DNA from 3 places in the Lactobacillus sp. UMNPBX1 genome. Region 1 is predicted to be linked to each of the others. Evidence: predicted binding sites of a transcription regulator. Region 1 holds the regulator's gene; each other region holds the start of a gene.
The links. Region 1 encodes NrdR, which represses ribonucleotide reductase genes. Its sites were predicted from a motif close to ACACNATATATNGTGT; they were not measured.

Region 1 (10,089 bases):
TTAACGATTGTTTCTCATTTGCGAATGGAAGGAAAGTATCATTTAACTGCGTCTGATGCGCCTAAGGATAAGCACGATCATGTGGAATTTATTTTTACTGATCAGACCGCTTTGCGCTATAATGATGTGCGCAAGTTTGGCCGGATGCAGTTAATTTTAACCGGGACCGAGCGTCAGACTACTGGAATTGGCAAACTAGGCCCTGAGCCTAATAGTGCCAAATTTTCAACAGATTATTTTATTAATACTCTAAGTCGCAGAAAGAAAAATATTAAAAATACTTTGCTTGATCAGACTGTTGTTGCGGGTTTAGGTAATATTTATGTTGATGAGGTTCTTTGGCGAACCAAGATTCATCCTTTAAGTCAGGCCAATAAAATTCCTGTGGAAAAAGTATCTGAATTACATGATCAGATCAATAAAATTATTGCCGAAGCAATTAAGCTGCAAGGTACTACAGTTCATTCCTTTTTGAATGCGAATGGACAAGTTGGTGGCTTTCAAAGTAAATTGCAAGTTTACGGTCATGTAGGTGAGCCCTGCCCAGTTTGTGGTACTAAATTTGAAAAAATTAAGGTTAATGGTCGGGGAACCACTTTTTGTCCTCATTGTCAGGTGATTTATAAATGAGTTATGTCTTAGCATTAACAGGTGGAATTGCCACCGGTAAAAGTACTGCTGATGATTTTTTTAAAAAGAAAAACATTCCGATTATTGACTGTGATCAAGTTGCCCACGAACTGATGAAACCGGGCAATGCATCTTGGCAAGTGATTAAAGATCATTTTGGGGTAGAATATTTAAATTCAGACCAAACAATAAATCGTAAAAAATTAGGGCAATTAGTTTTTAGTAATAAAAGAGCCTTGTCTGAATTAAATCAGTTGACGCATCCGTTAATTTTCGATAAAACAGTAGCAAAGATAAAAGAATATCAGAATTTTGCTCTTGTTATTTTAGATGCACCAGTGTATTTTGAAGCGGGATTGGATAAAAAACATGTAGCTAATGGAGTTTTAGTGATTACCCTTCCTGAGCAATTACAGATTGAACGTTTAAAAAAGCGTAATAATCTATCTGACGAGGAAGCAAGAATGCGGATTAATAGTCAGATGCCATTAGCTGAAAAAGAAAAAATGGCCGATTTTGTAGTGGCAAATACTGGTACAATAAAAGAACTAGAGAATAAACTAGCACAATTATTGGTAAAGATTAGAGAAGAGGGATAGCTATGGAATGTCCAAATTGTCATCAAAATGCTTCTCGCGTTATTGATTCGCGGCCTAGTGATGAAAACCGGGCTATTAGACGGCGCAGAGAATGTGAAAATTGTGGTTTTCGCTTTACTACTTTTGAACGAGTGGAAACTGCTCCTTTGTTGGTAGTAAAAAATGATGGTACCCGTGAACCATTCAGTCGAAAGAAAATTTTGCACGGAGTAATGGCAGCCGGACAAAAACGGCCAATCAGTAGTGAACAATTTGAGCAATTGGTTGATCGTGTCGAAAATAAGGTAAGAAAACAAGGCGTTAGTGAAATTTCATCTAAGAAGATTGGTCAGTATGTCATGGATGATTTGGCTAATTTGGATGACGTAGCTTATATTCGCTTTGCTTCAATTTACCGTGAGTTCAAGGATATGTCTAGCTTTATGAAGACAATGGAAGATATGATGGCCAAAAAGGGAAAGGGTAATTAGTCATGTTTGCAACGTCTGATCCTAAGCATCTTTATTATGTAGCCAACAAGATTACCCTTTTTCCAGAGAATGAGAAAATCTTGATTAAACTGTATCAGCCTTTGGTTGGCGCGGTGGCAATTGCCTTGTATCAGACTTTAATCAATGACTATGATCCATATGGTATTGTTTCTGATGCAAAGGGAATTTATTCACTACAGGAGCAACTTGATTGTAGTTTGAAAGATATGTTTCATTCTTTGCATAAACTGGAAGCCGTAGGTTTAGTGCAAACTTTTTTAGCGGATAATGTCTTCAATAATATCATTGTTTTTAAGTTATTACAGGTTCCTAGTGCAGACAAATTTTTTGCAACACCACTGCTAGCAAGTTTGTTGAAAGAAAAAGTTGGCAGCCCAACCTTTCATGACTTGAGTCATGCTTTTGCTAAGGAAGCAAAACTGTGTGAAAAGCCAATCAAGAATGCGCGCGATGTCTCAGCCAACTTTTTTGATGTTTTTCGCTTGCCAGGGGATGAAGCAATTAATCCATCTAATGAGGTAGTAGAAGCTGCGCAGGAAAATAAAGCGCCTGAGATAGAAACTGCTGAAATTAATGCCCAGGATCCAATTGATTGGGATCTAATTAAAGATCAATATAATGTCTATCAAATTCCAGCTCAAGAAGTAGAAATTAAAAAGAACCAAATTCGAGGCTTAATACAGACATATAATTTATCGGAACAGGAATTTGTGGATGAGACTGTTCCCTGTTTGCATGGTACACATAAATTAAACATGCATGAAATTAGTAATACCATAGCAGAAAATTATAAACGATTGCATACTAGGGAAAACATTCAAAAACAAATTGAAGAAGGCAAAAAGCGCGCTATTGCGACTATCAAAGGTTTGGACGCTAATGATAGAAAACTGTTACTCGAAGCTAATGAAAATTCCCCATCTGAATTTTTATACAAATTAAAAACTGAAAAGGGTGGAATTGTAGCTCCAGGCGAAAACTATATTATTAATCAGCTGCACACGCAGTATGGCTTGCCGGAAGATTTGATTAATATTTTGATTCATACCTGTTTGACCTATGATACTGTTGTAACTTCTAATCGTGCTTATCGAATAGCTAATGATTGGCTGCAAGGTGGTATTAGTACTGGGGTACAAGCTCTTGAATATGTGAAGAAACGTAAAGCCGATATTCTTAAAAAGAAAAATCGACAGTCATATCGACAAAATAAGCGAGTCGAAAAAGGTACCGATTGGAGCAAGAAAAAGGCTAAAAATGAAGGTATGTCAACAGAACAGCTGAAGGATATCTTTAAGGATCTGAAAAATAAGTAAATAGAGGGTAGGTGAAATAATGGAAGCAATTGGTGATTTGCTTAAAAAAATAGTTAAAGAGCGTAATTTAGGTAATGAGAAAGAACTGTTGAAAACTGCTTTACACGATCCAGATGTGCAAGCGTTTTTGCAGGCAAATAGGGAAAAAATAGATAAGGCGATGATTCGAAATAGTATGGCCAATATCTATGAATATTATGCGCAAAAACATAGTCAGAATCAGGTGCTGGCCGGTTATGCTCCGCAATTATTTTTAAACGGCAAAGTAATTGATGTACGTTACAAACCTACCGAGGCTAAGATTGTAGCAGATCAGCAACGAGCAGCCAAGCGGCGTCTTCATTTAATTGATCTGCCTGCTAAATTGCATGATGTTAATTTAAGTGATATTGAGGTTACAAATGATCGCCAGCAAGCTTTAACCCTGATTTATGATTTTTTGAAAAAGTACAAAGCTGATCCTCACCAACAAGGCCTTTATTTGTCGGGCGACTTTGGGATCGGGAAGACCTATATGCTAGCGGGACTTGCAAACTATGTAGCAACTAATTTTGATCGGAATGTTGTATTTTTACACGTTCCGACTTTTATTGCAGGTTTATCGAGTCATTTTGGTGATAACAGCTTGCAAGATGAGATCAGGAATTTAGCTGAATGCGATGTCTTAATTTTGGATGACATTGGGGCAGAAACATTAAGTCAGTGGTCACGTGATGACGTTTTAGGAGTAATTTTACAGGCAAGAATGGATAATGTTTTGCCAACCTTTTTCTCTTCTAATTTAGATATGGAAGCATTAGAGTCACACTTTGAGGAAACCCGTAATGCAACTGATCCAGTTAAAGCTAAAAGATTAATGCAACGAGTACGTTTTTTAGCTAAAGAAGTAGTAGTTTCCGGTCCTGATCGACGAAATTTTTCGCATTAATTTCAAAAAGTTCTTGCATCGTTCACTTTGATGCGTATAATTGAAGTTAATTAAACGAGACATGATGATGTTCGGCTCAGAGAGAAGGACCTAGTTCTGGAAGTTCTTCATTAGAAAATCACCCCAATCGTTTATTCCCAAAATTGAATTTTAAGAGGCTGGATACCTTTATCAATCTATACGAGAGGTTAGACGTACGCTAACCTGAATTTTGGGTGGAACCACGCAATTAACACGTCCCAGTGCTTTTATTAGCACTGGGATTTTTTTATTGGAGGTAAAAATATGAGTTTTTCAATTACTTTGCCAGACGGTTCAAAGAAAGATTTTGATAGGGCTGTTTCAGTTAAGGAAGTAGCTTCATCAATCGCTACATCTCTTGGAAAAGCTGCCGTTGGTGCTAAAGTAAATGGCGTTGTTAAGCCACTTGATTATGAAATTGACAATGATGTTGAAGTTGCTATTCTTACTGACAAGGATGAAGAAGGCTTGGATATTTTAAGAGCTACTGCTGCTTTTGCACTTGAAGCAGTTGCTAAGAATAAGTACCCAGAACTTCGTTTGGGTCAACATGTTGCTGATGAAGGCGGCTTTTACGTAGATACTGACAAAGATGACCAAATTAAGGTTACTGAATTGCCAGAACTTGAAAAAGCTATGGAGAAGTTGATCAAGAGTGGTCAAGCAATTGAACATGTTGTGATGGATAAGTCAGAACTTGAAGATATTTTCAAGGATGATCCATATAAGAGCGACCTTTTGAAGGAAATTGACAGTGACAAGGTTGATGCTTACAAGTTAGGTGATTTCGTTGACTTTGGCTTTGATGCTTTATTGCCAAACACTGGTAAGATTAAGCACTTCAAGCTTTTGTCAGTTGCTGGTGCTTACTGGCTTGGTAAATCATCCAACCCAATGCTTCAAAGAATCTTCGGTACTGCTTTCTTCAAGGAAGCTGCTTTAAAGGAAGATTTGAAGCGTCGTGCAGAAATTAAGGAACGCGACCACAGAACTATCGGTCGTGACCTTGACCTCTTCTTCGTTGATCCTAAGGTTGGTGCTGGTCTACCTTACTGGATGCCAAAGGGTGCTACTATTCGTCGTGTTGTTGAACGCTATATCATCGACCGTGAAGTTGCTGACGGTTATCAACACGTTTATACTCCAGTATTAATGAACCTTGATGCTTACAAGACTTCAGGTCACTGGGCACACTACCGTGATGACATGTTCCCACCAATGGACATGGGTGATGGCGAAATGCTTGAACTTCGTCCAATGAACTGTCCTTCACATATTCAAATTTATAAGCACCACATTCGTTCATACCGTGACTTGCCACTTCGTGTTGCTGAACTTGGTATGATGCACAGATATGAAAAGTCAGGCGCTTTGTCAGGTCTTCAACGTGTACGTGAAATGACTTTGAATGATGGTCATACTTTTGTTGCCTTAGATCAAGTTCAAACTGAATTCGCTAAGATTTTGAAGTTAATCATGGACGTATACAAGGACTTCGATATTACTGATTACTACTTCAGACTTTCATACCGTGATCCCAAGAATACTGACAAGTACTTTGCAAATGACGAAATGTGGGAAAGAAGTCAAAAGATGCTTAAGGGTGCTATGGATGACCTTGGCCTTGACTATGTTGAAGCTGAAGGTGAAGCAGCATTCTACGGTCCTAAGCTTGATATTCAAACTAAGACTGCTTTGGGTAATGACGAAACTATGTCAACTATCCAACTTGACTTCATGCTTCCAGAAAGATTTGGTTTAACTTACGTTGGTCAAGATGGGGAAGAACACCGTCCAGTTATGATTCACCGTGGTATTGTTGGTACTATGGAAAGATTCATTGCTTACCTTACTGAAATTTACAAGGGTGCCTTCCCAACTTGGCTTGCACCAGTTCAAGTTGAAATTATCCCAGTTAACCTTGATGCTCATGGTGAATATGCAGAAAAGGTTCGTCAAGAACTTGCTAAGCGTGGCTTCAGAGCAGAAGTTGATACTCGTAACGAAAAGATGGGTTACAAGATTCGTGAATCACAAACTCAAAAGGTACCTTACACTTTGGTATTAGGTGATGACGAAATGAACGCTAATGGCGTAAACGTACGTCCTTACGGTACTGACGAAGAAATTTCTAAGAGTTTAGATGACTTTATCGCTGAAATTGATGCAGATGTTAAGTCATACTCACGTGAAAAATAATTAATTTTTAGCTGCAAATAGTTTTTTGCTATTTGCAGCTTTTTTTATGAGGAATATAATTGTTAGTAATTTTAGTAAATGGAGAGATGAAAAATGAGATTACGTTTGTTGCCTTTTTAAATTAATTTAGAAAGGGCAGATACAAAATGAAAATTATAATTAGAGAATATCAAGCTGAAGACTATCATCAAATTGAACGAATCCATGATTTGGCTAGATTGCAAGAGTTAAAAATTGGAAAAGCTGAAAAGTATTTTAAACCTTTAGAAAAAGCTATTTATAAAGAGGATTTATTTAATTCTAAAATTTATGTAGCATGTGATAAACAAAAAATTATTGGATTTATTGCCGTCAAACCAAATATTTTAGATTATATTTATGTTGATCCCGCCTATCAGGGACAAGGAGTTGGGAAGAATCTCATTTCTTATGTCTTAAGAATTATGAAGCGTCCAATAACTTTAGAAGTTTTTCAGGAAAATAAAGTTGCTAAAAAATTATATTCGCATTTTGGTTTTAAAACTAAAAAAATTATTTATCAGCAGTGGGATGGTAATGATCCACAAAAATACTCTGATGAAACAATGGTTTTAGAGAAATAATTCATTGTAGTAATATCTTACTCACGTGAAAAATAACCAATAACTTAAAAAATTAAACCAAGAATTCCGTCTTTTGTAGAGAATTCTGTTTTTTTTTATGCATGATAAAGCTTTACAAAAGTGTTACTATAATGGTGTAATGTTATTATATTTTATTTTGTGTGAGGTATAATATGAAGAATTGGATAAGTACAAATGAGAAACAACGTTTCGCATTGAAGAAGATTGCAGGTAAGACTGTGTCTGTCTTGATTGGGACAACATTGTTTGGGTTCTACTTGGGAACTAAGACTGAAGTACATGTGGTTAAGGCTGATACAATCACTGATGTATCAACCAAATTAGAGCAAGCAAAACCTGAAACAACTCCAGAAGTAGACACAAAGTCTGCAATAAATGAGGCTTCAGATAACGTAGCCAGAGATGCTGTGCAAACAACAGATACGACAAATAATAAAGAGCAATCAGCAACGCTGGCTACTCCAATTAAATCATTAGCTCCTACTGTAGCTTCAAATAAAACTAGTGAAGTAAGCGATAGCTTAAAAGTACCAACTGAAAAAACTACTGAGCCGACATCTAACTTAAATACTGAAAATAATCAAAAAGATGCTGTGCAAACAACAGATACGACAAATAATAAAGAGCAATCAGCAACGCTGGCTACTCCAATTAAATCATTAGCTCCTACTGTAGCTTCAAATAAAACTAGTGAAGTAAGCGATAGCTTAAAAGTACCAACTGAAAAAACTACTGAGCCGACATCTAACTTAAATACTGAAAATAATCAAAATGTTAAGAATTTTCTAGCTGCTTCACTTGTATCAGCTTCAAGTACTAGGTCACTTGCAACCAAATCATATTTCAATGCTTTGAAGATGATAAAACTTGTATCAGCTTCAAGTATTAGGTCACCTGCAACTGATCAAGAAGCAGAATTACCTACATCGAATCAACGGTTCGAACTTCAAGATACTTCAATTTACAATGACTTAGTTTCAAAAGAAAGACTTTATGGTAAAAAAGATACATGGTTGGGGAAAGCTTTAAACTCTTATTGGCATTCCGATGAAGGATATACGAAGATTAAAGATACATTGAATGATGGAAACTTATATTACTTCGCTGTTTTTGCTGATTATAGTAACAAGGATCACAATTTTATCTTAGTAGCGCGCGATAAAAACGATTTGGATAATCCAACCATTACAGCCAAAATTGTCGATTTTTATAGAGGGGTGAATACTGAAACGCTTACAGTTGCCGCAAATAGCTCTCAAACAAGTACTGAAAGTACTAAGGGTCGCTATACTATTCAAAACTTTGGTAATGGTTCATATTCTGTTACTCTAAATACTGGTACTAACCCTTATGGATTATTACCAGTAATTGATAGGGGCCTTTTGAATCCTGATCTTGCTGGTAAGAGCAAAGGTGAGTATGACGCGATTGCTAATAGCAAGTCGATTAGTAGTTATTCTAGCTACATTCCTAAACGGCGTACCCAATTCATACGCTATGTAGACCGAGCAACTGGCAAAGATCTTGTACAGCCAATTAGAATAAGTGGCTACGGCAACCAGCTATATCGAACAGACGATATTACCCCCCCAAATGTTGATGGTTATACTCATGAGGGGTCTTCAGGCTTTGCCACTGATGCATTTAAGTATGGTGATTCAGGTATTCCAACTACTGGTCATGTAACTGAATTTAGTGTCGGTGAAACCTTTGACCTCTCTGAAAATAGCGATGTCATGGTTAGAAGTACCGTCATTGATAAGGATGGTGATATTCGCTCAGTTGTATACTACAAAGGCAAACCTCTAAACGAAACTGTCGGTACAAGTGGTGTGAGGATCTTAGGAACAAGCGATAATAACAATACGATGTCCTTTACTACCCCCGATGATAGGAACTACACGTTTATTAATCCGGTAACCGCTACTGATAATAGTACTGTATACTACTATGCCAAGACTGGTCATGAGCAAGAGAGTACCATGACTGTTCACTATATTGATGTTACTAATAGTGGGATTAATAGTAACTTTATCCCAAGTGACGGTAAAGAAATAGATAAACAAGTTTTAACTGGAAACATCGGTGACCCATACACCAATACTTTAACAGCTCCTGCAGGCTATAAGATAGTAGCAAAAGATAAAGCAGCTGAAACAGGCACTTACTCAATTGATGCTCACGATGCCTATGTATATGTGAAGCAGCAAGACGCCGATAAGTACGAACTGAAACCTGGCAAAGAAGTCAAAGTTGATAATACAGATAAGTTAACGGAACCGGAAAAACAAGCAGTAGAAGGCGCAATCAAAGAAGCTAACCCAGATGCCCCAATCAAGACTATTAAAGTCGACGATAAGGGTAAGGCAACTGTAACCTTCAACGATGACAGTACAGTCGAAGTACCAGGCAATAATGTAGTAGCAAAGCAAGACGCCGATAAGTACGAACTGAAACCTGGCAAAGAAGTCAAAGTTGATAATACAGATAAGTTAACGGAACCGGAAAAACAAGCAGTAGAAGGCGCAATCAAAGAAGCTAACCCAGATGCCCCAATCAAGACTATTAAAGTCGACGATAAGGGTAAGGCAACTGTAACCTTCAACGATGACAGTACAGTCGAAGTACCAGGCAATAATGTAGTAGCAAAGCAAGACGCCGATAAGTACACACCAAATGTTCCAACAACTAAGGTACCGGTAGGCGATGTCAACAACTTAACAGACGAAGAAAAAGGTCAAGTTAAGACCAACGTAGAAAATGCCAATCCAGATTTACCATCGGGTGCAGAAGTAACGATTGGTAATGATGGTACTGCAACAATCAAGTATAGTGATAACTCAACTGACACGATTGCCGGTAATAAGTTGGTTGTGGCAAAGCCAGATACTTCTACAGAGCAAAAAGTAAACTTGCCAGGCAGCAAGATAGAAGTAAGCGATCCAAACCACTTAACTGATGAAGAAAAGCAACAGGTTAAGGACAATGTAGCCAAGTCCAACCCAGATGCCAAGGATATCAAAGTAGGTGACAATGGAGACACAGATGTAATCTTTAATAATGGCAACTATGGTCATGTAAGGGGTGATCAATTAGTAGTTAAATCTAATGATAGCCATGATAATACGACTGATGCTGATAAGCATCCTGCAGTAGTTCCAGGCACAAAGGTAGAGGTAGCAGATCCAAGTCATTTAACTGATGAAGAAAAGCAACAGGTTAAGGACAATGTAGCCAAGTCTAACCCGGATGCCAAGGATATTAAAGTGTCTGATAACGGTG
Region 2 (10,089 bases), on a different contig from region 1:
TTATCAAAGAAAATGGTTAAGGTTGTTTCAGTTGTTGTTGCTTCAATGGGTTTAATGAGCGTTGGTGCTTCAGTTAGTCAAGCTGCTAGTTTTGAAGCTCCTAAGCTTGGAACTGCACAAGTTATGCCAACCGATCCTTCAATCAAGAAGGGTGACAAGATTTTTGTTACTGTTAAAGACACCAAAAATCAAAAAGTTAACGTTTTGAATGCTCAAGGTCACAAAACTACTCAAAAAGTTTCTATGGGTTCAACCTACACTGCCAAAGATGTCAAAAAGGCTGATGGCAAGAAGATCGTTAAGATCAACAAGAGCCAATGGTTGAACATTAAGGATGTTGTAAAAGACTAATTCTTCTAGATCAAAAAATAAACAATTTACTAATGAATATCCAAAAAGAGAACCCTGCTCAACGGAACAGGATTCTCTTTTTTGCTTGGTTTAATATTTTAAGCAATAATGTTTATTTCTTTTGTGCAGCTGCCTCAGCTTCTGCATCAGTATTTGATGGGGTTAATTCAGGGCCAGCTGTAACCTTAACAGCTTCTGCACTAATATATCCATCTCTAGTCTGCTCCCATGGATCACTAGAAACAATGTGATAAAACAGCTCAGCTTTATTGTCAGTCGAAACCCAAATGTATTTCAGGTTATCTACTTTCCAACTATCTGGCATATATCCCACAGTAACCTTTGATCTAATTGTACCATCTGCTTGTCTAATATAAGTATTCTTAAGTAAATTCACATATGTAGTTTTGTTTTCTTTTGCTTCTTTAGTTAAAAACTGTAAATCTATTCTAGGTTTGTTTACATCTAGAGAATACAAAAACTTATTTTTGGAAACCTGATAAAAACCAGGCATATCGGCTACTTGTGGCTTAAGATTCAAAAGCGCAGTTACTTTAAATTTGCTACCTTTTTTCACTTTATTCTTAGTAGCATTCCCATTAGCATTATAGAAAACAGTATTCTTTTTAGTTACAACATATCCTGAAGTAGCTATCAATTCTGAATTATTGATCTTACCAACATTAGCCACTTTAATAAATTTACCTTTTACCGTAGTGTAATAAGCTTGGCCTTTAATTAAAATATACGGCAGCCAATATCTTTGATAATTGTAAATAGTGTAATATTTTTTATTTTTACTCAGTTTTTGTATCTTTCCTTTAACTGATACACTTTCATCTTTTAATAGTTTTTTCGAATCTTTAACTCTACTCCCTTTTTTATTATAAAGATATGTATTATGATTCAACGTTACTTCAGTGGTGTTTTCTTTAGAATCTGCGTGAACAACAAAATTTGTTAGAGAGAACAATATTCCCCCTAAAGTCATTATTGTTCCCAATTTTAATACTTTCATAGTATGTCCCTTCGTTTTTTTGATTGCTAATATGATTATTATATTACGTAATCATCAAAATAGCGAAGGAAAAAACCTCCGCCATTCAATTCAATATTTACCATTTAACTCGAAAAATCTGATTACCAATAGTTCCTACACCATTTTTATTGTGATATGCAACAGTAAGATATAGGTCATTATTGCCAATTACTTGAATTCCTTCAAGTTCAGTTGGATATCCTGCAAAATTTTGATTAAGACGTGTATCACCTGTTAAATCAAGGGTATTCAATGCTCCTGGTTGCTCCCAACTAAACTTTACAATTTTTCTTTTATTGCTATCAGCATGTGTAGGATCATATTGACTAGAAACATAAACATTCAAGTCATCATCAATATCATATCCTTGAATTGAACCAATCCTACCTACAAAATTATCAATATCAATAACTTCGCCAGCTTGACATTGCTTTAGTTCAGACACAGTGACATTACCACCTGGATTACCATTCAACAACGCATTCACCTTAGGTAATTCATATAAACCAAAGTGTCCGCTATTATCAGTCCATACCGTTGCAATCATCAAATATTTATAGTTAGGCGAAACTGCTGCTTCTACTCTTTTAATATGCTTTCCATGCCAATCACCATTAGTAATTTCAACCAGATTAGAAATTCTAGCCATTTGAGTATTATTAGATACGCGACCAGAATTATATTTAACACGAGCGATCTGAGTAGTCCAACGATCATCATTAGGCTTAGTCCCAATAAACCAGCTCCCATCGCCGGTGGGGCCTGCATACTCCCAGGTTTGGGTATGACCACCAGCTGCATATTTATTTTTGCCAGCTTTGATTTCTGCTCCAGTTCTGCCAACTAGTGTTAGTCCAGGTGTAGGAGAACTAATACTTGCCCCGTTCTTTGCCCGACTAACATAAGTATTATTCTTATACATTTGCAAAACGTAAGTGTAGGTATGTCCAATATTTGCCTTTTGCACTACTCTAGCAAATGGTGCATACAAACGACTCTTTAAACTAATATCAACCATAATAAAACCTCCGAAAAAATTTAAAAATTACTACTTATCCTGAGTTTGCTCATTCATCTGCTTAGCTACTTCCGCAAAGATGTCCTGTACTTCCTGCCTGTTTAGCTTGAAGCCTTTTGCATCAAGACTATTCACTACTGCATTGCCAACACGATTAATCTTTTGCTCGTCAGAAAGATTTTCCTTATCGTATAAGCGTACATAGCTTTTCATCAAGCTATCTGCAGTATCACGGAATCGCTCTAAGCGCTTGTTCTTGAAATGAACCCTGCTCAAGATGCCAATACCTACTACGCTAACTACCCATAAAGCAAGAAAACAAAAAACACACTACATGCATAATTGCACATTGTAGTGTGTTTTTTAATGAGAAGATATTCTATTTTACGTAGGTTTCCTTAATTGCTAAAACTGATAAAGCGCCTAAGAAGCCTGAAATACCAGTAATCAACATCATTGCTGGCATGGAGTTACCCACCATTGGGAAAATCATGAAGCTGAGCAGTGATGCCACAATTTGAGGTAAGCAGATTGAGCAATTGAACAAACCTAAGTATGTTCCCATGTGTTTACCTGATAAAGCATTAGATACCATCGTCAATGGATAAGTATTCATACCAGCCCAACTGATGCCAATTAAAATGAAGGATAGAATTAAAAACCCCTGAGAATGAATCAAGAAGATTGAAGTATATCCTACTCCACCTAGTAGCAAACTGATACCGTAACCTAGCTTGTGGTGATTATTTGGAACCTTCGCTAAAACATATGAACAAACTACTGCCGCAATTGATTGTACAGCAGTTAAAACACCAAACCAGTTACCAGCAATCTGGTAGCCTGCAGAGGATGCATTGGTCGTATTCCAAACATTTTGTGCAATAGCACCAGTAGCGTAAGTTGATAAATATTGGAAAGAAATCCAGCAGAAGAACTGAACTAATGACACTTGCCAGAAGACTTTTGGCGCCTTCTTAAGCAGTTCAATCCAACCACCGCCTTCTTGATTATCAGATTCTTTAATTCCATGATAACGAGCGTAGGTTTCTGGATCATATTCATGTACTCTGAATATCGTGAACAATGATGTAATGACTAAAACGGCAGCACCAACATAAAATGAAATAATTACTGATTGTGGTACCACACCCTTTTTAGCTGTATTAGCAACACCCAAACTAGTTAACAAGAACGGGAAAAATGCGGCAATAACAGCACCAAAGTTGGACAACATGCTTTGAATCCCATAGGCATATGACTTTTGTTCATCATTGACCATGTCACCAATCATCATTTTAAATGGTTGCATTGCCATGTTCGATGCCACGTCTAATATCGCGATTGCAACAGCACCAAATATTAGAGCCTCAATTGAACCATAGCCTAGACCAAAACTACCAACATTTGGTAACAAAATCATAGTAATTACGGCAAAGATCATACCGACTAATAAATATGGCAAACGCCGTCCAATCTTAGGAATCCAAGTTCGATCGGATAATGATCCAATTCCAGGTTGCACTACCAATCCAGCTAACGGCGGTAAAATAAAGAACCAGCCTAATTTTGTCGGATCAGCACCCAATGTTTGGAAGATTCGACTCATCTGTGATGTTTCCAAAGTAAAGGCGATTTGCACACCCAAATACCCCAAACTAATCATCCAAATTGTCGTACTAGCTAGCGTAGGTAACCCAGTTTTTTTCTCCTCCATTTATTTTTCCTCTCGTTTCTTAAATCGCTTTCAATAGTTAAAATATAGCGGTTACAGAAAGAGCTTTCAATATGATTTATCTTGTTACCGGTAACTAAATTTTTCTAAAGCATTAATCTTCCTACTATTCTATTCGTCCAATTTGGTAGTAAAATACTCTCATAGATTTATGGAGGTATTAATATGCTTTCTTTATTATTAACATTACTCTTACTCTGGCTATTCTTTAAATTAGGAATTGGCCTCATTAAAGTTATCGGCTTTTTACTAGTCGTAGGAATTATGTTTTTCTTTTTTGCCTATTTGCTCATTCCGTTCTTGGCCATTGCGCTAGCTGGAAGCTTGCTTTGGGCAACATTAAAATAGCGAAAAATAAAGGACCGCAAATTGCGGTCCTTTTTACATTTGTTTCAAATTTTCAGCGATTAGTTTTCCTAAAATCTCATAGCCACGATCACCAAAATGAAGTCCATCGTTTTTTACTCCTTGACAAATCTCGCTTAAATCGCCAGTATCCCGCATAGCTTGTGCCAGATCTGCATAACGAAAATGATACTCATGTGCTACTTCTTTCACGATCTGAGCATATTCCGCTACTAACGTATTATTCCGTACACGTTGCTTAGTTTCATCAACAGCTGGCGGCGAAACAAGCAGAACATGTGGTGGGTAATATTGACAAACTATTGCCGAGGAAATAATTTCCATATTTTGCTTAAATTGCCTTGCTGGCACTTGTTTGTGCATAGCCAAATCATTGGTTCCCAGTAAGATCACCAAATTATCGCACTGCTTTACGCTTAGTACTAATTCATTTAATTTGGCAAAAAATGCCCCAGAATTAATTCCCGAAACAGCCGTATTTTCTAGTTCAATCTTAGGCAAAAGCTGTTGTAAATTCCAATTAAGGTGCGGTTCATTTTTTCCTTCCTGGCGTGCAATAATGCTATCACCTGTCAAAAGTACTCTCATTATTTATTCGCTTTCTTTTTACTTTTCTTTGCCGATTTAATCCCTAAGACATCAAGCAAGAAAGTGAAGATCGGCACACCGACAATCAGGCCCCAAGTACCCCAGAAGTGTTCAGCTACTAACAAAACTAAAAAAGTATAAAAGATCGGTAATTCGGTCTTGCTAGCCATAAATTTGGGATTCAACACATAGGCCTCAATTGCATGAATAATCATGATCATAATGAAGATATAAATCACATAACGAATGCCACCAACAGAATAGCCGATAATATTTAATGGAATTAAAGAAATGATCACACCAGCTACTGGCACTAAACTTAAAATAAAGACCATTAAGCCTAAGGCAATAATTTGCGGCATATGCATAAATGCCAGACCAATCATCGTCAAGGCCGTATTACAAATGGCAATAAAGAATTGTGCCTCTAAAACGACACCAAAAGTATTGGTAAACTTTTTACCAAAATAGCGAATATCCTCAAAAAGCCATTTAAAGTAACCACTTTTAACAAATAACTTTGAAAATTCAATCATTCTATCTAATTCAATCGTATAGAAGAAACTTAAAATCAAGGACATAAAGGTAGCAATTGTTAAACTACCAAAATTGGTCACCGTATGCAGAGCAAAAGTCCCAACTCGTTTTGCCTGCGTAACAATCTCACCTTTACTGATATAACGCGTTACATGGCTGGCTAAGCGCGATGATTCATTTGATTCATAAAACGCCATCACTGACTTTACCATTTTAGATATTTGGCCAACTAACATGGGCAAATAAATGGTAACCACGAAATAAAGCAGCGCCAAGATAATTAGATATGTTACCGCAACAATTAGGCCTGTTGGTATTTTAGGAAAATACCGCTGCACTAGATGAATTAAATGCACGATCACATAAGTAAAAATAAAAGTTAATAATACTGTGTTCATCATTGCTCGTATTTCATAAAGGCAGGCAATAATTAATAGCAGTACCACAAATCGACGTAATGGAATATTATTTTTAAATTTTTGCCAGGCTGTATCCATATTTTCCTCCAACATAAAAAGCTGTTATTTCCTTATTCTATGCCTAATTAGCCAAGAAAGAAAACTAATCTTAGCTTCAAAAATAATTTAAAAATAATATTTTTCACATTTTTATTCATTTTTCTATTGCTTTTTTCATTTTAATATCATAGAATAAAAATCAAATATTTTTAATTTATTTGGAGGTGCTTTTTGAATGAGTAAAGCAAAACGATATTTTGGTGCATTAGCACTTGTTTCTGGGGCAGCTTTAAGTTTGGTTGCCTGTGGTAATAATAAGAATGCCAAGACTAATGATGCGGCAGATACACATCACAAGTTCAGTCAAACTGTTCCTGTGAAAAGTGTTAAAAAAGGTGGGACTTTAAACTATGCTCTTGAATCAGATAGTCCATTCACTGGTATTTTCTTACCAGAATTATCAGATACTATAATTGATGGTGAGGTACAAAGCCCAGGTCTAGAATCTTTATTTTCAACAGATGATCAATACAAGATTAACAATAAAGGTGCTGCTACCTTTAAGCTTGACCGTAAAGCCAAGACCGTAACTATCGAGGTTAAGAAGGGTGTTAAGTGGTCAGACGGCAAGCAAGTTAATGCTAAAGACGTGGAATACGCTTATGAAATTATTGCTAATAAAGACTCCAAGTCACAACGTTATACCGATTCTCTTGCCGACATTGTTGGTTTAGCAGAATATCACAAAGGCAAGAGCAAGAAAATTTCTGGTATTGAAATGCCTGATGGCGAAAATGGCCGCAAGGTCGTAATTCACTTTAAACAAATGAAGCCTGGTATGCTTCAATCAGGTAACGGTTACTTCTGGGAATACGCTGAACCTTACCATTACTTAAAGGACGTACCATTCTCCAAGTTGATGTCTAGTGACAAGGTTAGAAAACAACCACTCTTCTACGGCCCATTCCGCGTAAGCAAGCTTGTTCGTGGTCAATCTGTCACTTGGGAACGTAACCCGCATTACTGGCGTGGTACACCAAACTTGGAAAAGGTATCCATGACAGTCATCGGTACCAACTCAGTTACTCAAGCCATCAAGAGTCACAAGTTCGACGTTGCTGGTGTCGTTAATACCCAATGGGAAGATGTTAAGAATGCCACTGACACTAACTTTATCGGCAATGTGCCTCTATCTTATAGCTACTTAGGCTTTAAGGTAGGTAAATGGGACAAAAAGGCTGGCAAAAACGTTGAAAACAAGAATTCTAAGATGAATAATCCATCATTACGTAAAGCTATGGCTTATGCAATGAACGTTGATGCAGTCGCTAAACGTTACTACCACGGCTTGGCCTTCCGCGTTAACACTTTGATCCCTGAACAATTTGGTGATTATACTGACAAGTCAATCAAGGGTTACCCATACAACTTGAAGAAGGCTAACGAATTATTGGATAAAGCCGGCTACAAGAAGAAGGGTGAATACAGAGTTCAACCTAACGGCAAGAAGTTAGTAATTAACTTGGCTGTTAGAAACAACTCAACTACCGCTGAACCTGTTTGGAGAAACTACATCCAACAATGGAAGAAAGTTGGTTTGGATGTTAAATTTGTCGGCGGCCGTCTAATGGAATTCAACAACTGGGTACAAGCTGTCGAATCTGACGATCCAAGAATCGACGTCTTCGAAGGTGGTTGGTCACTTTCAAGTGAACCATCCCCTAACGACCTTTACAATGAAGCTGCACCATACAACTTTGCTCGTTTCGTTTCACCTAAGCAAACTAAGCTTTTGGCTGATATCGACTCAGAGAAGGCCTTCAATCCTACTTACCGTGCTAATGCCTTCAAGAAGTGGCAAAAGTGGATGTATGATGAAGCATACGTTGTGCCAACTACCAACCAATACTCAGTCACTGCTGTTAACAAGAAGGTCACTGGCTGGTCACTTAAGCCTAGTGCCAACACTTGGTTCACTGCAGGTTTCGTAAAATAATTTCTTGAACAATCCTTTTTCTATATTTTCTATAACAAATAAAATTTACTTTTTAACCCCTATCAATTAATCTCAAAATATTCAGTAGCAAATTTGTTGCTGAATATTTTTTTATTTTTCTCAACCCCTATTACTAACCTAAATTGTAGAATGCAAGTCCCTTTTATGTGAAAAATTTTTAATATATAACACAACATATTGTGGTATACTCATAAATGTATTCATAGATAATGTGTTTTGTGAAACAATAGTAACTTTTAGGAGTGAGTTTTTTATGCCTACCACAAGAATTAAGCTGGATCCTGACTTTATCGATTCAGTGAAACAAGAAGTTAAACCTCATTGGGGAGAATTAGGTTGGGTTACCTACAAGAGAACTTATGCCCGCTGGCTTCCTGACCAAAATAGAGCTGAGAATTGGGATGAAACTGTCAAACGAGTTATTGAAGGTAATATTAACCTTGATCCGCGCTTGCATGATAATCCTTCTGCAGAAGTAATTACGGAGTTAACTAATGAAGCACAAAAACTATTTCGTTTAGTCTATGGCTTAGCTGCTACTCCGTCTGGTCGTAATCTTTGGATTTCAGGTACTGATTATCAAAAGCGGAACGGTGATTCCTTAAATAACTGCTGGTTCATTGCAATTCGCCCACAAAAATACGGCGATAGCCACATTGCGCCTGCTTATCTTAATCCTGAGCAAAAAGCCGTTTCAATGCCTTTCTCCTTCTTATTTGACCAATTAATGAAGGGCGGCGGTGTTGGTTTTTCAGTGGTCAACGAAAATATCGCTCAAATTCCTTCCGTCGACAATAAAGTGGATTTAGCCGTAATCATCGACAAAAAGAGTCCATCTTACGAGGCATCCCTCAAGGTCGGTGCCATCGACAAAGACGAATGGGAAAAGCAAAGTGTACCTGACGACACAATTTATTACAAACTGCCTGACACCCGTGAAGGTTGGGTCTTAGCTAATGCCCGTTTAATCGACATGCACTTTAACGCCACTAATCCAGACCACAAAATCAAATTAGCACTCGATATCTCTGACATTCGTCCATATGGTGCTAAGATCCATGGCTTCGGTGGTACGGCTTCAGGCCCAATGCCTTTAGTTGAGATGCTTATTGATATCAACAACGTTATCAATGCTCGCGTTAATAGTAAGCTTACTGCCGTTGACGGCACTGATATTTGTAACTTGATTGGTAAAACAGTTGTTGCAGGCAATGTCCGTCGCTCTGCTGAACTTGCTCTTGGCTCTAGCGATAATCAAGACTTTATTAAGATGAAGCAAGATAAGGAAAAACTTTATCATCACCGCTGGGCTTCTAACAACAGTGTCGCAATTAACTCTAAATTTAATAATTATGGCCCAATTGCTGACGGAATTTTGCATAACGGTGAACCAGGAATCGTCAATCTTGATCTTTCACGCAATTATGGCCGAATCGCTGATGGTTATCAGGCCGGCATTGACGACAGCGTTGAAGGCACCAACCCTTGTGGTGAGATTTCTCTAGCTAATGGTGAACCATGTAATTTGTTTGAGGTCTTCCCTTATGTAGCGGAACAAGAAGGCTGGGACCTCAAGGAAGCCTTTGGCTTAGCTGCTCGCTACACCAAGCGAGTTACCTTCAGTCCCTATGATTGGGAAATTTCACGCGAAATCATCCATAAAAATCGCCGAATCGGGGTTTCAATGTCAGGAATTCAAGACTGGCTTTTAAATGATCTCGGTCACAGAGTTGTAACTGGCTTTGAGGATGCAGTTGATCAAGAAAATGGGCAAAAGATCAAGAAGCCAATCTATGACCCTCAAGCGGTTAAGATGGTTGACAGCCTTTACCAAGCTGTAGTTGACGCAGACAAGACCTACAGCAAGGAATTAGGCTGCAATGAATCAATTAAGCACACCACAGTTAAACCTTCAGGTACGGTAGCGAAATTGGCTGGAGTCAGCGAAGGAATGCACTTCCACTATGCTGGTTACTTGATTCA
Region 3 (10,089 bases), on a different contig from region 1:
GCTAAAGCTTGGTGGCAAGTCCGCATTCTAGTATTGAAGATTTCCCAGAATAACTTCTTATCGCCATGACTCTCCATGGCAATTCTTGGCAAGTTAACAGTTACAACACCCAAGTTCATTCTGCCCGAGTTAACTTCCTTACCATTTTCATCCTTCCAGCCTTGTAAGAATGAACGACAGCCCATTGGAGCCTTGAAAGAACCTGTAATTTTCTTGATCGTATCATACATTAAAACGTCTGGATACATCCGCTTAGTTGAACATTGAATAGCCAGTTGTTTAACATCGTAGTTAGGGTCCCCTGGATGTAAGTTCAAGCCCTTCTTAATGGTGAAAACTAATTTAGGGAAAATTGCGGTTCTGCGTTCTCTACCCAATCCTTTAATTCTGATACGCAAGATATCTTTTTGAATTTCTTTTTCAATCCAAGAAGTACCTAAACCAAAACCTAAAGTAGTAAATGGCGTTTGCCCTTGGCTAGAGAACATGGTATTAATCTCATATTCCAAGCCTTGCATGGCATCGTAAATGTCCTTCTTAGTTTGACTCTTAGCATATTCTTCCAGCTTTTCAGGATCATCAATGAACTTGCCAGCATCCTTTAAATGCTTTTGGTAGTTTTTCTCTGCAAAAGGAGCCAACACTTCATCAGCTCGATCAAAAGAACAGCCACCATATTGACTAGAAGCTACATTAGTAATAATTTGCGTAACTTGATGTGTAGCCACATTGATTGAGTTAGGACTAGTCATATAGGCATTTCCAATCTTGAAGCCATTAGTTAGCATATCCTTAAAGTCAATCAAACAGCAGTTAGTCATTGGTGAAAGTGGTGTGTAATCTAAGTCATGCCAGTGAATATCACCGCGCAAGTGGGCTTTAGCAATGTGCTCAGGCATCATGGTCAAACCAACTGTTTTACCAACGGTCCCGGCAGTTAAATCACGTTGAGTACTGAAGACCTCACTATCTTTGTTGGCATTCTCGTTAACAATCGTTGGGTCACCATTAACCATTCGCTTTAACCGTGCACGAGTATCGGTTTGTTTAATCCATTCCTCTTCATCGTGCTTGCGGTATTGCACATAAGCTTTAGCTTCATCCAAATAACCCAACTCATTTAGGCTATCTCTAAAAGCAACTGCTACATCTTGTGCATTTACTTCATCAGCAGCATCTAGTTTAGCCACAATTTTTTCAATTACAGCAGGTGCTACATTATCTAAATCTAGGTTATGCAAAACCATGTTGAGTTTAAAAATTGCGAACGGATACTTTGACCCATCACGTTTAACAAAAGTTTTAGGCGTATTAAATTTTGTTACATTTTGTTGGTTAAATTCTTCTTTTAGCATTTCAATCACTCCAAATATTGTGTCTTTATCATAGCATAAAACACAACATCTTGTATTATGTTCAAATATAGATGAATATATCTTGTATTAACCAAAAGACCATTAAATTGGGAAATGATTCAGCTAAAATTTTTTTAGAAAAAAAGAGAGGCATTTTTTACCTCTCAATTTAAACTATTTGTTTAATTTTTTATTTTCTTCGTCAAAGATCTTACCCTTATTAACTTCATAGTAAGTCTTGTAACGTTTGAAGTAGTTATGGAACATGTACTTCATCAATAACCAGCGCTTGAAGTTTCTATCCTTATCATAAAAGACAGTAGTACCATAGCGGCCCTCACGAATAAGTTCGTCAGCAGTCGTCTTATAGTCGTTGTCATAAGCATAATTATTGAAGATCTTCTTAGGCACGCCTAACCAAAGCTTGTATTTAGATTCAAGCTTATTACCATAAACTGTTTCCTTATCTTTCAAGGCATCTTCAACATAGTCATCAATGTACCATTTAGCCAAGTTGTAACCGTTCAAAGTTACGTAGAAGCTAGAACGTCCCTGACGTAAGTTGATTTCGAAGAACTTGAATTCACCATCACGTGGATCATATTTGATATCAAAGTTGGCCATACCAGTGTAGTTCAACTTTTCAAGGAATTGTTGTACTTCTTCGTACAATTTTTCATTGTACTCAGGCAAAATCGCCATGTAATTACCAATTGATTGTGGAGTTGGGTCTTCCAATAATGGGTGCCCTAAACACATCATTTTTACTTGGTGGTTCTTATCAACATAAGCATTCAAGGTCCGCATGTTAGAATCATCACCAGGAATAAAGTCTTGCAAAATAAGGTCAGCGTTGTAGCCATGAGTATAAATCTTAGTTACGATATCCTTAAATTCAGCCTTATCTTGAATGGCAAAAGTCTTCTTCCGACCTTCAAATTGACACTTCAACCATGAAACTGGATCTTCCGGCTTTAATTCCACTGGGAAATCAAATGGGACATCCTCGTACTTACCTGACTTGTAGTCATCCATCGTAATGATCTTAGTCTTAGGGTAAGGCAAGCCATATTCTTCCGCAATTTCATAAAAGCCTTCCTTAGAGATTAATTTTTCAAGTAAGTCATATTTTATGTAAGGAACGATAAAGACCTTTTTCAATTCATCTTGGTGCTTAGAAAGCAACTCAGCATAGCCATCACCACAAGCAATCAAGATAACTGGCTCCTCGTGATTCTTGTATTCTTCCATCTTTTTGTGCATCACGTCCATAAAAGTAGGATCACTACTAAAGCCATGATGCAATTCAACGTCCACAATGCTTGAATAACGAGTAGCAGCAAGTTGAACGTCAGCTAAGGCCTTCACTTTAATGCCATATGCTTCATTAAATGAACGTGCCATACCATACACGTTGATATCACTACCGAGTAAGATCGGCGTAAATTTTTTACTCATCCTCAAAAAATCTCCCTAGAATTATAGTAATTTACCCTGTGAAATTAGCTTAGCAACTTCAGGTTGCACGTGTTGATATTTTTTAACTGTGTTTTCGTAATCAACAAAGAACAACTTGTACCAAACAAGGAAGGTGTAGATAGTCCAGATTTGACGTCTATGTGAGCCATCACCTTCATAGTTGTCGTCAAGTAACTTGATAATCTTCTTTTGGTCAAAAATATCGTTGACAAATTCTTCTTCAAAAAGAGCATGAACTTGTTTGTAAAAACGTGGTTCCTTCAACCATTGCTTAATTGGAGTTGGGAAGCCAAGCTTAGGTCTCTTAGCCCACTCATCTGGTAAAACTTTTTCTGAAGCTTTACGCAAAGCATACTTAGTATCATGACGGTTAACTAAGTACTTAGTTGGGATTGAGTTAGCTAATTCTGCAATCTTTTTATCAAGGTATGGTACACGAACTTCCAATGAGTGAGCCATTGAAATCTTGTCAGCCTTTTGTTCAATGTCATTAAGCATAAAGTGGTGCAAGTCAATGTATTGCATCTGCTTAACATTATCGACTCCCTTTACTTTCTTAAAGTCTTTTTGATAGATACCGTTCACGGTTAACTTATTGCGGTAAGTAGGCTGCAAAATGCTGTTAGCATCCTTAGAAGTGAAGATAGTTGGATAATCCATATCATAGATCACTGATTGACCAACATAAAATTCACTTGGCTCAGCCAAGTTGGTGTACATATGTACCTTACCTGGGAAATTAGGCATTCTCTTAATCTTGTGTGCCAATTTAACCCGCTTCTTCTCAGGCAACTTTTTCAATTCTGAAGTAAAGACCTTAATAATGTCGTTATGCGTATGCATCCCGTAGTTCACATAACCAGCAAACAATTCATCAGCGCCTTCACCTGAAAGAGCAACAGTAACATGCTTACGAGCAAGTTTACACAAGTACCAGAGTGGAATGATTGACGGATTAGCATCTGGTTCATCCATGTGGTATTGCATTTCTGGGAAGTCACGCATTGCTTCATCAGCATCAACCTTATCGCTGAAGAACTTCCAGTGATTAATATCTGCTAATGCCTTAGCCTTAGAAGCTTCATCATAAGTTGAATCATCAAAACTTACTGAGAAAACGTCATCTGGGTTAAGCAAACTAGTCAAGTATGAAGAGTCGATTCCTTCTGATAAGAAAGCACCAACCTTAACATCAGCGTTTCTATACAAATCAACCGTTTCTTTCAAATCTTCGTTGATCTTTTGCAAAGTTTCTTCAAAGGAAAGGCTATTTTCTTTATATTCAGCATCCCAATATTGATGGGTCTTCATTTCACCATCTTTGTATTCAAACCAGTGGCCCGCTGGGAAGCGGTAAACGCCCTTAAAGAAGGTTTCTTCTAGGTCATTGTATTGATTCATCAAGTATGGCTTAACTGCTTCAACGTTTAATTCGCGCTTAAACTTTGGAAATTCCAAGAAACTCTTAAGTTCTGAACCAACAAGCAAGTGCCCATTTTGGTTACTGTAGTACATTGGCTTAATCCCAAAGAAGTCACGGGCACCATAAAGGGTCTTATTGTTGTCATCCCAAATAAGGAAGGCAAACATCCCGCGAACACGTTTAAGTAAGCCATCCATGCCCCATTCTTCATAGCCGTGCAATAATACTTCAGTATCGGCCTTAGTAGAAAAGACGTGACCTGCCTTAATTAATTCTTCTCTTAATGGTTTAAAGTTATAAATTTCCCCATTAAAAATAATTGCTCGAGTTTTATCTTCGTTATAAATAGGTTGACTGCCCCCACGAAGGTCAATAATTGACAATCTTCTAAAGCCAAGGGCAACTTCATCGTTAGTATAATAACCGTCAGAATTAGGTCCACGGTGTTTAATTGCAGCCATCATTTTACCAATGACAGCTTGTTTTTCATTTATCTTTGGATCATAAAACGCGACAATTCCGCACATAATTTAAATTCCCCTAAGTCAATTCTCTAAATCTTAATATTTGCTATAATATTCACTATTTTTTACTTTAACTTTTTTATTATAAGCTAAACACTTGTAATAGCCAAATACCTTTACTATTCCTTAACTAAATGAAATACACCCGGCGTCTAGAAGCTGCACCATAGCCAAAGGATTGAATGCGGTGTCGTTTTAAATCGACGTTCACAATATAACCCGCAAATTCATTATTTTGATCAATTCTTCGGTCTAAGTTTTTGTTGTATTTAGTTGTTAGCGAATGATTTGGCCCCATCAAGGCAGAACAGTTAAACAAAATATATTGAATCCCGTTGATCCGATACTGGTCTTCACGATGCCGATGTCCACAGAAGTAGGCAATAATTCTCGCATTCTTGATATTGGTAAAATCAAAACCATTTGATAAACGAAATTCTGCTGGAACACCATTGCTAGCGTGCATTCGACCTTTTTCACGTTGATTAAAAGCAACTAGCAGTTCGTGCAAAGAGCGGCCATTATACTTAAGTGCATTAGACCCCTTTCGATTAATCGGGTTGGCATGGGACATGAAGATGATCTTTTTGTTGGAAGAATTAGCCAAAATTTCGATAATTTCCTCAATTTGATCTTCACGCACAGCCAATACAATCTTATTGTCATAGCGCTTTTGCCCGCGGTTATTTAATTCATATGGAACATCTGACGTATTAACTGAAATCACCCGCACGTCATCTAAATCAAAGTATGCCACCCCGTGCTGGCGCGAAACATAATGAATTCCTCGTTGTCGGTACATATCGGGCCACATAATATTTTCGAATTCATTTTCTGGAAATGAGGCTTTTAAATCATGATGTTCATCAAACTTATCATTTTCATCATGATTACCCTTGATACTCAAATATGGCACCTGATCCGACTTAAAAGACTTGTTCAGCTTGACCAATTCACTTTCACTGACCAGGCCAGCATCGGAGCCATCGATCCAGTCACCTAAGTGGACTTTTAAATCTACCAAGCCAGATTGATCTAAATAAGAAAATTCTTGCACATGTTGCAGCCCATTAAAGCCATAAAAATCGCTGCTATCTTTATCTTTAAAGTGAGTATCTGTAATTACACCGATATTGACCGAATTAGTGCCTGGGCGAATATGCTTTTTCACTTCCGTAGTGAAATTATCCAAGTAATTTTCCACCCAATAACGGCGCCCTGTCTTCTTATTATGAAAGGCACGAAAATGACCTAGTTTCGCATTATACTTGCGTAAATATTCCGGTGCTAATTTCGTTGTACTCTCTGGACTAAGTGCTTGTCGCAACACGCCGTCTTCGTCTTGATAAACGGTTAAAACATAGTCCTTACCATGCGGCGTACCATCAACGGCACCAACATGATATTCTCCAACAGTAGTATATTTTTGCATCGGATCAAGCAATTCACTATCTTTATCCATTGCAGAGCGTTTTTTGGCGCCAACGATTCGATCAACTATTCCCTTTATGTGTTTAAACAAATTCATCTTTTCGCCTCAAAAAAGCAAAAAAAGCCGGCCGCTTACCAGCCGACTCAAATAATTTATGCGTTGTGTGCTAAAGAATATGCGGCAAGTCCAATTGATAATACAGCATCTTTAGACAATACTTCTTGCAAGTCCTTAGCTGCAATTGCTTGAACCGCACCAATAACTTTCAAGCTGTAAACAATTTCACGATAATCAGTAGTTGGATCGTATAAATCATCTTCATATGGATTCTCATGATTGTAGGTCAAGTTGATCTCGTCCTTATCAACAAAACCATCAACATGGTTAGTTAAAATGCGATCATGCAAATCAGTCAACTTACTGTCCATCTTGATCAAAGTTAGTTTGTGATCGCTTTCAGCTTCATAATATTGTTCTTCAGTCATGTCGAAGTAATCCTTGATTGGGTTATTTAAAACGCCCAAGTTATCGATTACTTTGTAAACAGCTTCAGCGCCAAAGTCTTGTTCGCCATTTAAAATTTTATCTTGTGATAAGGCTAAATCATCAGCCAACATCATGGTATCTAATTTTTCCATAGGATCCTCCTCGAAATTCACACCTAATTATAGCAAAAAAAGCTGTTAAAACCCTTATTTCGCACATAAAAATATAATTTCTCAAAAAATAATCGCATTTTTTTGCGTAATAAATAATAGAGGGGTAAAACATTACTTACATAGAAAGAGAGAAAAATATGAATCAAGAAATTATTCGCTGTCCATGGGGCGATACAAAAGACGAAGCAGTACAGGAGTATCACGATCATGAATGGTGCAAACTTAATCTAGATGAGTCACATTTGTATGAAATGCTTGTGCTCGAACTTTTCCAATCAGGTTTAAGCTGGTCCACAGTTTTGCATAAACGCGACAATTTTAAAGCTGCATTCAAAAATTGGCAGATCTCTGAAGTCGCAAAGATGACCGATAAAGATATCGAGTCATTAATGCAAAACAAGGGCATTATCCGTAATCGAATGAAAATTAATGCTGCTGTTAAAAATGCTCGGGCATTTTTGGCAATTGAACAAAAATATTGTTCAGTCGCCAAATATTTACAAAATTTTGTACCTACTCCAATTGTGCATGATATTGCCAGCTTTGATGACCTTCCCGCTTCTAATGACCTATCGCAGAAGATATCCAAACAAATGAAAAAAGATGGTTTTTCCTTTGTGGGACCTGTAGTCATTTATTCCTACTTGCAGGGAATCGGATTAATTAATGATCATCTTAATCAATGCCAATTTAAGTTTCACGGCTAACAAAAAAGCGAGGACTTTTCGTCTTCGCTTTCTTTAATATTCAAATTTTGGGAATTAGACTAACTTCTTTCTGATCCAACCAGAAATCCAGTCGATGATCACCACCATAATGATGATCCCTAGCAAAATGATACCAACACGGTCCCATTGACGATATTGCAAAGCAATAATCAATGGATAACCGATACCACCGGCACCTACCAAACCAAGGATAGATGCGGAACGAATGGAAACATCAAAACGATAAAGCGTATTTGAAATAAGTGCTGGCATCAAGTTAGGCAAAGTTGAGAACATGACCACATGAAACTTAGAACCACCGGCTGCAACAACAGCTTCATTTGGTCCGTCATCCAAGTTTTCAATTGCCTCTGAAAACAGCTTGGCAAGCATCCCCACCGAGTGGAAACCCAATGCCAAAACACCGGCTGCAGAGCCTGGACCCACAGCTTTAATGAACATCAAGGCTAAAACAATTTCTGGGAAAGAACGGATAATTGCCAAAACAATTTTACCAATTCTTGAAGTGTACCAGTGCTTATGCTTAGTGTGTGCTGCCCAAAAGGCAAATGGCAATGAAATAATTGCAGAAATAAATGTACCTAAGAATGCGATACAAATAGTTTGCCATAATTGCGAGATCAGATCTTCACCAGAGCCATTGTAAACGTATTTCCAATCCGGATGGAAAATCCCTGAGAAAATCGCTCCTGCAATCTGGCCAGCAGTTGCCTTGATCCCACCAAAGTTAATGCCAGTGAATGACCAAACAATAATGATGATTGTCACGATCGCAATCAGCCAATGCACTACTTGCTTCTTACGGTCAACGGGTTTAGCAGGTAATTTTTTCATAGTAGTATCCATTATCTCATTAACGCCTCCCGTGACTTAGATGAAACATAGTCGATTAAGACAACAACTACGATAATAACGATGATGATCGTACCAGTTTGAGCATAGTTGAAGACCTGCAAAGTCTGTTGCAAGTTCAAACCAATACCACCGGCACCGATATAACCAAGGACTGTTGATGCTCTGACATTGATTTCGAATGCATATAAAACATATGAAATGAAGTAAGTCATGATTTGTGGCAAAACTGCTTGGTGAATAATTTGTAATTTATTAGCACCTACTGCAGTTAAAGCTTCAATTGGACCTGGATCAATAGTTTCAATTGCTTCGTAGAACAGCTTAACAACCACACCAAAGGTGAAAACTGCCAAAGCCATGACACCGGCAACAGGACCGATACCAACAACAGCTACGAAAATCGCACCCAAAAGCAAGTCAGGAATAGTTCTGATGATGTTCATGATAAAACGAAGCACACCAGTCACTGCCTTGTTTTTAACAATATTACGTGCGATTAATAATGAATAAATAAATGCGATTACTGACCCAATGACGGTTCCCAAAACAGCCATTTTAATCGTTTCAATCAACTTAGGCCAAATAACACTCATATAGCCCCAATCTGGGTGAGACATTTGCACAAAAATATCCGCAAATTGATCCCAGTTTTGGAATAAAACAGAAATGTGCGTATTGGTTACATCAATTGAAATGAACAAGCCAGCGACCATGATGATGGTCCAAACCAAATTCATAATCTTGAATTTACGCTTAGGCAAATTCATTGCATCTTTTGTTTTAGGCATTATTCTGCCTCCTCGCTGCCGTCGCCACCATTATAAATATCAGTGAAGACAGACTTAGGAGTATCCTTCATCTTACCATCATAAACAACTTGACCAGCGCGAATACCAATTACACGTTCACCAAATTGTTGAGCCAATTCGATACTGTGCAAGTTGGCAACAACAGTCATGCCGTATTTTTCGTTCAACATCTTTAAGTCATTCATGACTCTGACTGATGTTTGTGGGTCAAGTGATGCAGTTGGTTCATCGGCCAAAATAATTTTAGGATTTTGCATCAAAACACGAGCAATCGCAACACGTTGTTGTTGACCACCAGATAACTCATCGGCACGAGCATAAACCTTGTCAGCCAAGTCAACTTTTTGCAATGCCTCATAGGCCTTTTGTTTATCTTCTTTGCTAAATAAATTAAACGTGGTCTTCCAAGTTGGGTAATAAGCAACGCGGCCAACTAATACATTACGTAAAACGCTGGAACGCTTAACTAAGTTAAAGCTCTGGAAAATCATTCCGATATCACGGCGCAAGTTACGCAAGTTCTTACCTTTTGCCTGAGTAATTGACTTGCCGTCAATCAAAATATCGCCCGAACTGATATTGTGTAAACGATTGATGGAGCGAAGCAGAGTTGATTTACCTGCACCTGATAGACCAACTACTACAACGAATTCGCCCTTATTAATTGTTAAATTGATGTCCTTTAAACCGACAGTCCCATTGTCATAGATCTTAGAAACATCTTTTAATTGGATCATTGGCTTATCTGCCATTTAATCGCAGCTCCCTTAATTTGAATTATTATTTCTTAGTGGATTCAACCATCTTGTCATACTTACGAACAAT

Region 2: nrdJ (ribonucleoside-triphosphate reductase, adenosylcobalamin-dependent) is a predicted target of NrdR. The motif match lies at 8,274-8,289, and genes of this name have one in related genera.
Region 3: nrdD (anaerobic ribonucleoside-triphosphate reductase) is a predicted target of NrdR. The motif match lies at 1,396-1,411, and genes of this name have one in related genera.

What each region holds. Positions count from the first base shown of each region.
Region 1 covers NZ_PCZI01000004.1:98,903-108,991, forward strand. The annotation lists gene mutM (bifunctional DNA-formamidopyrimidine glycosylase/DNA-(apurinic or apyrimidinic site) lyase) at 1-630, shown strand, start outside; gene coaE (dephospho-CoA kinase) at 627-1,229, shown strand; gene nrdR (transcriptional regulator NrdR) at 1,232-1,699, shown strand; gene CP352_RS04000 (replication initiation and membrane attachment family protein) at 1,702-3,036, shown strand; gene dnaI (primosomal protein DnaI) at 3,056-3,964, shown strand; gene thrS (threonine--tRNA ligase) at 4,250-6,184, shown strand; gene CP352_RS04015 (GNAT family N-acetyltransferase) at 6,331-6,786, shown strand; gene CP352_RS04020 (LPXTG cell wall anchor domain-containing protein) at 6,960-10,089, shown strand, end outside.
Region 2 covers NZ_PCZI01000018.1:2,307-12,395, reverse strand. The annotation lists gene CP352_RS08715 (hypothetical protein) at 1-351, shown strand, start outside; gene CP352_RS08710 (SLAP domain-containing protein) at 464-1,369, opposite strand; gene CP352_RS08705 (helveticin J family class III bacteriocin) at 1,467-2,408, opposite strand; partial or broken gene CP352_RS08700 (helveticin) at 2,439-2,723, opposite strand; gene CP352_RS08695 (SLC45 family MFS transporter) at 2,788-4,122, opposite strand; gene CP352_RS08690 (hypothetical protein) at 4,306-4,488, shown strand; gene CP352_RS08685 (SGNH/GDSL hydrolase family protein) at 4,522-5,094, opposite strand; gene CP352_RS08680 (AI-2E family transporter) at 5,094-6,128, opposite strand; gene CP352_RS08675 (oligopeptide ABC transporter substrate-binding protein) at 6,325-8,085, shown strand; gene nrdJ (ribonucleoside-triphosphate reductase, adenosylcobalamin-dependent) at 8,360-10,089, shown strand, end outside.
Region 3 covers NZ_PCZI01000020.1:7,262-17,350, reverse strand. The annotation lists gene nrdD (anaerobic ribonucleoside-triphosphate reductase) at 1-1,355, opposite strand, end outside; gene CP352_RS09090 (hypothetical protein) at 1,530-2,813, opposite strand; gene asnB (asparagine synthase (glutamine-hydrolyzing)) at 2,835-4,784, opposite strand; gene CP352_RS09080 (metallophosphoesterase) at 4,912-6,309, opposite strand; gene CP352_RS09075 (hypothetical protein) at 6,366-6,851, opposite strand; gene CP352_RS09070 (DNA-3-methyladenine glycosylase I) at 7,010-7,579, shown strand; gene phnE (phosphonate ABC transporter, permease protein PhnE) at 7,634-8,446, opposite strand; gene phnE (phosphonate ABC transporter, permease protein PhnE) at 8,446-9,243, opposite strand; gene phnC (phosphonate ABC transporter ATP-binding protein) at 9,243-10,016, opposite strand; gene CP352_RS09050 (phosphate/phosphite/phosphonate ABC transporter substrate-binding protein) at 10,045-10,089, opposite strand, start outside.